4 regions of the Sporolactobacillus caesalpiniae genome follow, and region 2 is predicted to be linked to each of the others. Evidence: riboswitches for the same ligand, from Rfam matches in the RefSeq annotation. Region 2 holds a riboswitch; each other region holds the start of a gene.
The links. Region 2 has a riboswitch for S-adenosylmethionine ahead of ABWW58_RS15180 (transporter substrate-binding domain-containing protein). Riboswitches for the same ligand answer to the same signal wherever they lie in the genome.
Positions count from the first base shown of each region.

Region 1: linked by a shared signal. The riboswitch ahead of ABWW58_RS05770 (vitamin B12 independent methionine synthase) and the one ahead of ABWW58_RS15180 (transporter substrate-binding domain-containing protein) in region 2 are both predicted to bind S-adenosylmethionine.
Region 3: linked by a shared signal. The riboswitch ahead of ABWW58_RS07895 (MetQ/NlpA family ABC transporter substrate-binding protein) and the one ahead of ABWW58_RS15180 (transporter substrate-binding domain-containing protein) in region 2 are both predicted to bind S-adenosylmethionine.
Region 4: linked by a shared signal. The riboswitch ahead of ABWW58_RS16280 (hypothetical protein) and the one ahead of ABWW58_RS15180 (transporter substrate-binding domain-containing protein) in region 2 are both predicted to bind S-adenosylmethionine.

Region 1 covers NZ_JBEVCB010000002.1:494,415-496,613, forward strand. The annotation lists gene ABWW58_RS05765 (transposase) at 1-815, opposite strand, end outside; SAM riboswitch class I at 1,038-1,145, shown strand; gene ABWW58_RS05770 (vitamin B12 independent methionine synthase) at 1,312-2,199, shown strand, end outside.
Region 2 covers NZ_JBEVCB010000007.1:202,286-204,484, reverse strand. The annotation lists gene ABWW58_RS15190 (VanZ family protein) at 1-206, shown strand, start outside; gene ABWW58_RS15185 (hypothetical protein) at 337-534, shown strand; SAM riboswitch class I at 666-770, shown strand; gene ABWW58_RS15180 (transporter substrate-binding domain-containing protein) at 965-1,798, shown strand; gene ABWW58_RS15175 (amino acid ABC transporter permease) at 1,827-2,199, shown strand, end outside.
Region 3 covers NZ_JBEVCB010000003.1:400,583-402,781, reverse strand. The annotation lists gene ABWW58_RS07900 (methionine ABC transporter ATP-binding protein) at 1-380, opposite strand, end outside; gene ABWW58_RS07895 (MetQ/NlpA family ABC transporter substrate-binding protein) at 393-1,211, opposite strand; SAM riboswitch class I at 1,354-1,459, opposite strand; gene galE (UDP-glucose 4-epimerase GalE) at 1,563-2,199, opposite strand, start outside.
Region 4 covers NZ_JBEVCB010000008.1:133,389-135,587, reverse strand. The annotation lists gene ABWW58_RS16285 (hypothetical protein) at 126-365, opposite strand; gene ABWW58_RS16280 (hypothetical protein) at 589-930, opposite strand; SAM riboswitch class I at 943-1,035, opposite strand; SAM riboswitch class I at 1,127-1,229, opposite strand; gene ABWW58_RS16275 (LysR family transcriptional regulator) at 1,309-1,698, opposite strand; gene ABWW58_RS16270 (hypothetical protein) at 1,838-2,199, shown strand, end outside.

The sequences.
Region 1 (2,199 bases), on a different contig from region 2:
GACAGACGGGTCGTTTGAAACTGGTTCTCCTGCGTTTCAAACAGTGTGCTTACATGCACTTTGGTTCCTTTTTTCCGTGGACGTCCCCGTCCGCCCGTTTGAACGGGGTGTTCATAAGCCACGCAGGAGGTTTTTGCTTTCGTCACCAGATCCAGTTGCGTGCTTCCTTCCTGATTCCGTTGATTCAACCGACGAAGTGCAGGTACAGACAAGAAATAACGGTCAAGTAGAAACAACGCACGTCCCAGCACCCGAGCGGCTGAAAATCCTTGATCAATCATTTGCACCACGTGGGAGTCTTGATTTTCATCGCACGTTTCCCATTGACGAATCGTCTGGACACCATCATGAAGGCGAAGAAAAAGAGGTAGGCAGAACAACTTTCCAGCGTTTCCGATCAGGATGCCCACAGAACCCCAGAGATGTCCAAAGATGAAGGCGGACTTGGATACATCCTCGGACTCTTGAAACAATTTCTTCACAGCGGGCATGTAGCGGGCTTCTTTCGCCTGTTTGACGCCATCGCCAACGAGAACCACGGCGCCCGCTTCATGCTTGAGCGGCGCAAACTTGAGCACCACGCGCAGCCACTGTTGCCGTAGTTCGCTCAAAGACCATGCGGAAGAACGAAAGAAATGAATCATGGACTCATAACCCTTCGGGTTTAGGGACAAGTCACGAATCACCGAAGTGATTCCGAGACAGTCAGAACGTATCATCAAACCGATAATGATCACAACAAACCATTGAAACGTAGCGAATCTATGGAAACAAGAACGGAAGAACAGAAGTACAGAATCAATAAATTTTAACATGGCACTAGTCAATCGCGAAGGAACACGATAGAATAAGAACTACGATAACCCTTGGCGATTTTATCCTCTCTTTTGTCGTAGAAATAGAGGATACCATAAAATCCCATTTAAGGGTTATCCTTTTGTTTATTCACACAGAACTTTTCACTCTCCAGTTAATAAATACTTGAAAAAAATATCGTTTTGTCGTAAACTACAAATCAATCAAATAATTAACTACAATTCTTATCTAGAGAAGTCGAGGGACTGGCCCGATGACGCTTCAGCAACCGTCGTTTCACGACAAGGTGCTAATCCCAGCTGACACAATCATGTGCGGAGGGATAAGAAGAGACTCGAACATGCAGCCTTCTTCTTCCTGAAGAGGGCTTTTTTCATTAAAACGGATTGAGTCACGCACAAATCTGCCGCGGCCATCTAAAATCTAGTGAGCAGATCCATGACGGCAAAAGCCGGCGGTTGCACGAGAAGAAATAGAGTTGAGGAGGAAACAGAAATGACAGTAACCCTAGTAAAAAAAGCGCCATTCAGATCTGATCAAGTAGGAAGTCTCTTACGCCCGGCTGAATTGAAAAGAGCTCGTGAACAGTTTGACGCCGGTGAGATCGACAAAGCAGCTCTGAATCAAGTTGAAGACGAAGAGATAAAGAAAATTGTTGAGAAGCAAATCAAGTCGGGATTAAAGGCTGTGACTGACGGAGAATTTCGTCGAAGCTGGTGGCATTTGGACTTTCTTGCCGAACTAAACGGTGTTGAATCTTATTCACAAAATGAAAGTTACAAATTTAAAGGTGCAAAGACCCGTGATACGAATGTACGATTCATTGACAAGGTATCTTATAATCCTGATCATTCATTTTTCGATGCTTTTAAATTCATGCAGAGCATCGTTCCGGAAGGCATTCTTGTAAAACAGACAATCCCTAGCCCTACCCTTTATTTCCGTGATCATCGCAGCGATCAAGCGGTTAACTTTTATCCGACTCGTGAAGACTTCTTGGATGATTTGGCAGCTGCGTATCACAAAACCATCCGGCATTTCTATGATCTAGGCTGTCGCTACCTTCAACTCGACGACACGACCTGGGCGTTCCTGATCAACCAGATTATTTTCACTAAATCGGTAGAAGAAAAGGAACGCTATGAGCAACTCGCAAAGGACAGCGTGACGGTCATTAACCAAGCATTAAACGGTCTCCCTGAAGATTTGACGATAACGACACATATTTGCCGTGGGAATTTCCAATCCACGTTCCTATTTTCCGGCGGTTACGGACCGGTAGCAAAATACCTTGCCCAGCTTAATCTCGATGGCTATTTTCTGGAATATGACAATGAACGATCCGGCGATTTTGCTCCGCTCGGTGAAATTTTCACAGAGGGC
Region 2 (2,199 bases):
TTGGTTTTTTTCTGACCATGAAGTATCCACAGTTCAGATGGCCTCATGCGATCTTTATGGGTGCACTTTTTTCCGCGACCATTGAATGGATTCAACTTTTTCTGCCCAACCGTATGACTGATATTGACGATGTGATTCTCAATACAACCGGTGCTGTTTTGGGTTACATGCTTTATCGGTTTGTTCAGCGTGAAGAATGTGGATGAGATGAAACCGTAGTGAATCATTACGGAACATGGACTTCCGAGAGGATATGTATGCCGGCGAACAATTTCGTTCATAGTACAAGTAGGGCAATCCTGCTCCGGACATTAGATCACAGGGAGATGCTTTTACATGACCAATGATGAACTGATCACCGAACTCGGATCAGAGGCAGTGCTGAATTATGAACGGAATACGGCGTTGTTTTATTTGCTGATGGAGAAAGGGATCATCACGCAAGAGGAATTTGACGAGAAGTTCAAGAAAATTCATGAACACTTCGATGAGCATTTGAAGGGCATTTTCGGCGATGAGATTGATTCTGAATAAAGAAACATATGGTTTTTTTCAACAAATCAGTGACGTTTTTTATTCATAACAAATAAAACTCATTGAAATACTATGGAATAGTCTTGACTATCTGTTTAATTTTTCGTACACTCAATACACCAATTAAATAATTCTTATCAAGAGTGGGGGAGGGACTGGCCCAATGAACCCCAACAACCAGCATGGGAAACGATGCACGGTGTTAAATCCAGCAGATCGATTCTGAGAGATAAGAAAAATAAAGTCGGACGGCAGCGGCGGTTATTTTTCTTGCACTCAAGAAAAGTAATCGTTTTTATTTTTGAACTGCCGCAAACTTTAACTAGGGAGAAGGGACACCATGAGCTGTACATGCATGATGGCATAATACAAGTAAATTTATAGGAATAATAATTAAATGAACCAACAGACAAAAATTGGGGGAAGAACAATGAAAAAGAAATTGGTTGCATCCTTGCTGGTATTTATTCTCTTACTGACCGTAACAGCTTGCGGGAATAGCGCAGCGTCTGATAAGAAAAAAGCGGTGAAGGTCACGACCGTTAATGTAGGAACAGAAGGCGCATACCCTCCTTATAACTATGTGAAATCGAATGGTCAAGCTGATGGCTATGATATTGCTGTGATGAGGGCGGTTGATAAAAAGGTACCGTCGCTCAAATTCAAGTATGTTCCTACGGCTTGGGATAGTATCTTCGTCGCGCTTGAATCGGGAAAATTTGACATTATTGCCAGTGACCTCGGAAAGAACCCGGAACGTGAAGCGAAATATTTGTTCTCTAAACAGCCTTATCTATACGGAAGTTCGCAAATCATCTATAAAGCGGGAAGAACGGACATTAAATCGCTAAAGGATCTGTTTGGCAAAAAAGTGGCGGCTGGCGTTGGAACGAACACAACGACCGCATTGGAAAAGTTCAATAAAGAAAATGGCAATAAAATAAAGATAAAATACACTGATGGAAATATTAACAATGCTTTGCAGGAAATTGATTCCAAACGAGTAGATGCGACCATCAGCAGCATCATCACGACCAAACTGACGGCAAAGAAACTTGGTATTAAGGTCGACGGGACAACAGCTCCTGAACTGGGAATTAGTCCGATTCATTTGCTCTATGTGAAAAATGATCGCGGAAGCAAATACCAAAAATTGATCGACAAAGCACTCATTTCTCTGCGTAAAGACGGCACGTTGGAGAAATTATCTATTAAATACCTTGGCAAAGACTATACAACCAAAGAAGCGGCAGAAAAACAGTAATTTACGTTTAGAGGAATAGGATAAACTAATGGGAAAAATTTTCGATCCGGTATTTATGATTCACTCGTTTCCTGAGGTGTTGCAGGCACTGCCTACGACACTGTTCATTGCTTTTATGTCTGCGGTGATTGGACTTGTGATTGCGTTTATTGTCTCGTTTATCAGGTATGCGAACATCAGGATCCTGAGCCCGCTCGCAAAGGTCTATATTTCATTTATCCGAGGAACTCCGGATCTGGTTCAAATCATGCTTGTGTATTACGGGATCCCTTTGTTTCTAAAAGCAATTAATGCAAAATTTGGCACGGCGTTCGATGTGAACGGTGTGCCAAGTATTGCTTTTGCGATTGTCGCACTTGCGATAAATGCGGGGGCTTATATGTCTGAGACCATGAGAAGTT
Region 3 (2,199 bases), on a different contig from region 2:
ATTTCCAAATATTTATCAGTGCGGGCCTTGATCTCTTCCTTCGGTACGCCTTCCAGTCTCAGAGGCGTTGCAACATTTTCATAGACATTCGCCGTTTCAAGCAAATTGTAGCCTTGAAAAATCATGCCGATCTTTCGTCTTAATTGCCGCAAACCTTTTTTATTCAGTCCCAAAACATCCTGATCATCGACAAACACCTGCCCGCCGGTTGGTCGTTCAAGCAGGTTCACACAACGAATCAGCGTGCTTTTTCCGGCGCCGCTGAATCCAATCACACCGAAAATTTCACCTTTATTCACCTCTAGGGAGACGTCCTTCAAGGCTTCAATCTTGTTTTTTCCAACCCGAAACGTCTTTGACACATGCTGCAATTTAATCAAGAAGCTGCCTCCTTACCAAGCAGGAACTACAGAACCGCCGAATTTCTTCTTAATGAAATCTTTAACTTCTTTTGAGTGGTAATACTTTTTCAGCTGCTTTACAACTTTGTCGTTCTTATTATCGGTACGAACAACGAAATAGTTTGGATATGGGTTGTTTACTAACGGTTCATGGTAGATTGAGTCGTTCAGAACGGTAAGTCCGGCACCCATTGCAAAGTTCGTGTTGATTGCTGAGGCAGTAACTTCGCCAAGCTGAGCCGGAAGTTGAGCCGCATCCATTTCAATGATCTTCAGATTCTTCGGGTTGCTGACAACATCTCGTTTCGTTGCTGTCACGTTAGAACCTTTTTTCAGTTTGATTACACCCGCTTTTTCAAACAATTGCAAACCGCGAAGTTCGTTTGCCGGATCATTCGGAACTGCGATTTTATCGCCCTTCTTCAGATCTTTAATGTCCTTAATGCTCTTGGAGTAGATCCCCATTGGGAAAGCGACCGTCTTAAATACGTCGGTAATTTTGTAATCTTTATTTTCAATCTGATTCTTAAGGAATGGAAGTGTTTGATAGCTGTTCGCATCCAATTCTTTTTCATTCAGAGCGATGTTGGGTTGATTGTAGTCATTAAAAACCTTCAAGTGAATCGTCAAACCATCTTTTTTAGCCAGCTTCACCACTTGCTCCATAACCTGTTGATGAGGTCCGCCCGTCACGCCGACCGTAATTTCTTTTTCACTCAATTCTTTTGAAGAACCGTTGCCGCAAGCAGCTAACACAAAAATTAGAGAAAATGCCACTAATGCTGATAAAATTGCAGTAACCTTTTTCAATCTGTTTTCCTCCTGTTTGTCACTAGGACTACTATGAATTCTAACCGCAGATTCTTCAAAACATCCTGTTTCCTTCTCCTGAGAAGTTAGAAATATAAAGAGCTTCTCCCGATAAGAGAGAAGCTCGATTTGTCCGTATCTTCTCTTATCTCTCAGGACCCAAACGGGTTCTGCAGGAATTGGCACCTAAATTTTCATTTGGTTGCCGGGTTTCATCGGGCCAGTCCCTCCGCCACTCTGGATAAGAAGTATTCAATTGGTTAGTAAATTGATTGTACATCGAAACGATTAATGTGTCAAAAGTTTGTCATCACATTTGAGAGAATTCCGATATTCATAGACCGTATCTCGTTAGTTAATTGGTTCGGTTGTCGCATAGCCTTGCGGATGGCTGCTGTGCCATTTCCAAGCGTCCGCAAGAATTTCAGGAATATTTGTATGTTGCGGATTCCATCCGAGCACACGTTTCGCTTTTTCTGGTGAAGCAATCAAGGTACTTGGATCTCCAGCCCGTCTCGGAGCAAGTTCTGCAGGAATCGCTTTACCCGTCACTTTGCGCGCGGCCTCAATGATTTCTTTAACGGAGAAGCCTTCGCTTGAGCCGAGGTTGAAAACGTCACTCTTACCGCCATCAAAAAGATATCGAAGTGCCAGACGATGCGCAGCAATCAAATCCTCAATATGCACATAGTCGCGCACGCAGGTTCCGTCCTTCGTGGCGTAATCATCACCGAAAATTGAGATATGATCACGTTCACCGGCTGCAACTTGAAGCACAATTGGAATTAGGTGTGTTTCCGGATGATGATCTTCACCGATCACACCGGATTTGCTAGCACCGGCAACGTTGAAATAGCGGAGTGCGACAAAACGCATACCATATGCGCGATCGCACCATTTCATCATTTTTTCCATAGTCAGCTTGGTCTCGCCGTATGGATTCGTCGGTTGGGTCGTCATTTCTTCTGTAATCGGCACCACTTCCGGC
Region 4 (2,199 bases), on a different contig from region 2:
AAAACTAAAAACGAACATCGCTAAGAAAGTAACGCACTATCTGAGCGATGTTCTCAAAATATTGCTATTTGAAATAAGATGAAGATCTTTTTTTGATCACAAAAGTCCAAAATATGCCTTTAAAATTACTTCATTTTGCTCATCATGTCCATCATATTGGTCATCATTTCGTCGCATTTGTGCATACAGCTCATCATTTCATCCTTGCTCATCATCATGTCGTCCATCATCATGTCCATGCCCGACATTCGTTCCATCATCATCTGCATGCATTTCATTTGGCACATCATCTTGTCCATTTCCATCATCATCATCATATTCATTGGCATCATCATTGATTTGTTCATCATGTCCATCTTTTCCATCGTAAAATCCCTCCAAAAAGTTTATTTGCGGAAAAGGTTCTATTTCAACAGCTCTTCCCACAACTCAAACTTACCATGAAAAAAGGGATTATCAAAGCAGATCTGCAGTTTCAAAAAGATAAGTGAACAGCAAATAAGGCATAAAAGCTTGCTTTCATGCCCATTACCACTCTTCAATTGATAAAAAACTTCTATGAATCGCGCCGATTACCAAGAACCGCGCTTATTTGCAGATTCTTTGATTTTGAACCCTCAGTCGGTCAATTTCTTTGCCAAGTTCAACACGGCGATGCTTCAGTGCAAACAATTCTGCAGTAATGTCATCGTTCAGAAGCTGCTGCCCTGTATGCAGGGATCGATACAACTGAAGGATTTGGCGATTAACATCCCGAAACTGATCCTGTAACTCTGTTTCCCCATCTGCTTTTGGTAATTGGGACCGTTGAGCGCATTCTGCAAGTTGCTTTTTGATTTCAGTTTGCCATGCAAGATCGTTGAGTTGTTTCGCATAAAGATACAAGTCTAAATAATCATCAATTTGTAAATCATTCGTCTGTGTTGTCATATAAAAAACCCCTTCTTATCTTCATTCCGGAATTAGCACGGTACTTTATAAAAGCCCGTTGCTGAGACTTCACAGGGCCGGTCCCTCCGCCTCTCTAGATAAGAATGATCCGGCTTCTTTGCATCAAAGCAAAATGAAAAACGGTCATTTCTCTTGAAGATCAAGAAAAATAACCGCTGCGCCGTTCGCATTATTTTTCTTATCTTTCAGAATAAATCTGCTGGAATTAACACCGTGCGCATTGCTGCGTTGGTTGTCGGGTTTCATTGGGCCAATCCCTCCACCACTCTAGATAAGATTATTTGATTGCTATTAGTTTATCGTGAATCCTGTTCCTTGTCAACAGTTAAATTAATACTTTTCTTATCGGAATTAATTTCATTGGATTTTTTTGCTTGAATCATGTGAGCTTTCGTTTATATCGCTAAGATTGTGTGCTTTATGATACATTGACACCATCCGCTTCGCAATGGGAACAAGCTTCTCGCCTTGTGCGGACAAGCGAACGCCGCGCCCTTGCCGTATAAAGAGGTCTACATTAAGCTCCTTCTCAAGTGCCTGAATTCGCGAGGTGACCGATGGCTGCGACAGAAACAGTCTTTTGGACGCGCCATGAAAACTATGACACGTGACAACCATTAGAAATGTATTCAATTGGTCGATCGTCAAAGCTGCATCACGTCCTTTGCCGCATTCAGATGAATCGTAACAGTACCACGCTATTTCAAGTGTTGTTACGATTGTACGATCGTAAAATCGTTTCGTCAATGATTATTCCGATAATTTTTATGCGTTTTATTACAATTGATAAATCTAAGACAAATGAAACAAGCCGGTACTGGAAACAGTATTACTAGGAGAGAACAATTTAATCAGGGCAAATACGCACCTAATAAGGAGCTCATTCATGCAGACAACGAAACTTACTCATACTATTCTTGATGTGATCTTGAAGATGCCGGGATTGAAAGTCAATCGTGAGGATTTTTTCAGGCGCGCATTTCCAAAAGAAGATATGGAGCGACTGATTGATAGTGGACCCGCACGTTATTTCGGACAGGCGGAACTTGAGAAGCGAGCGACACAACTGATTCAGAGTGCGACCTGGAAGAGCTCTGCGATGTCATTCGCGGCGGGGATTCCCGGAGGCCTTGCCATCGCGGCGACCATTCCCGCTGATACGACGCAGTTCTATGCGGTTGCGCTGCGTCTTGCTCAGGAGCTTGGTTATCTTTATGGACGCGAGAATCTATGGGGCGATCAGGATCT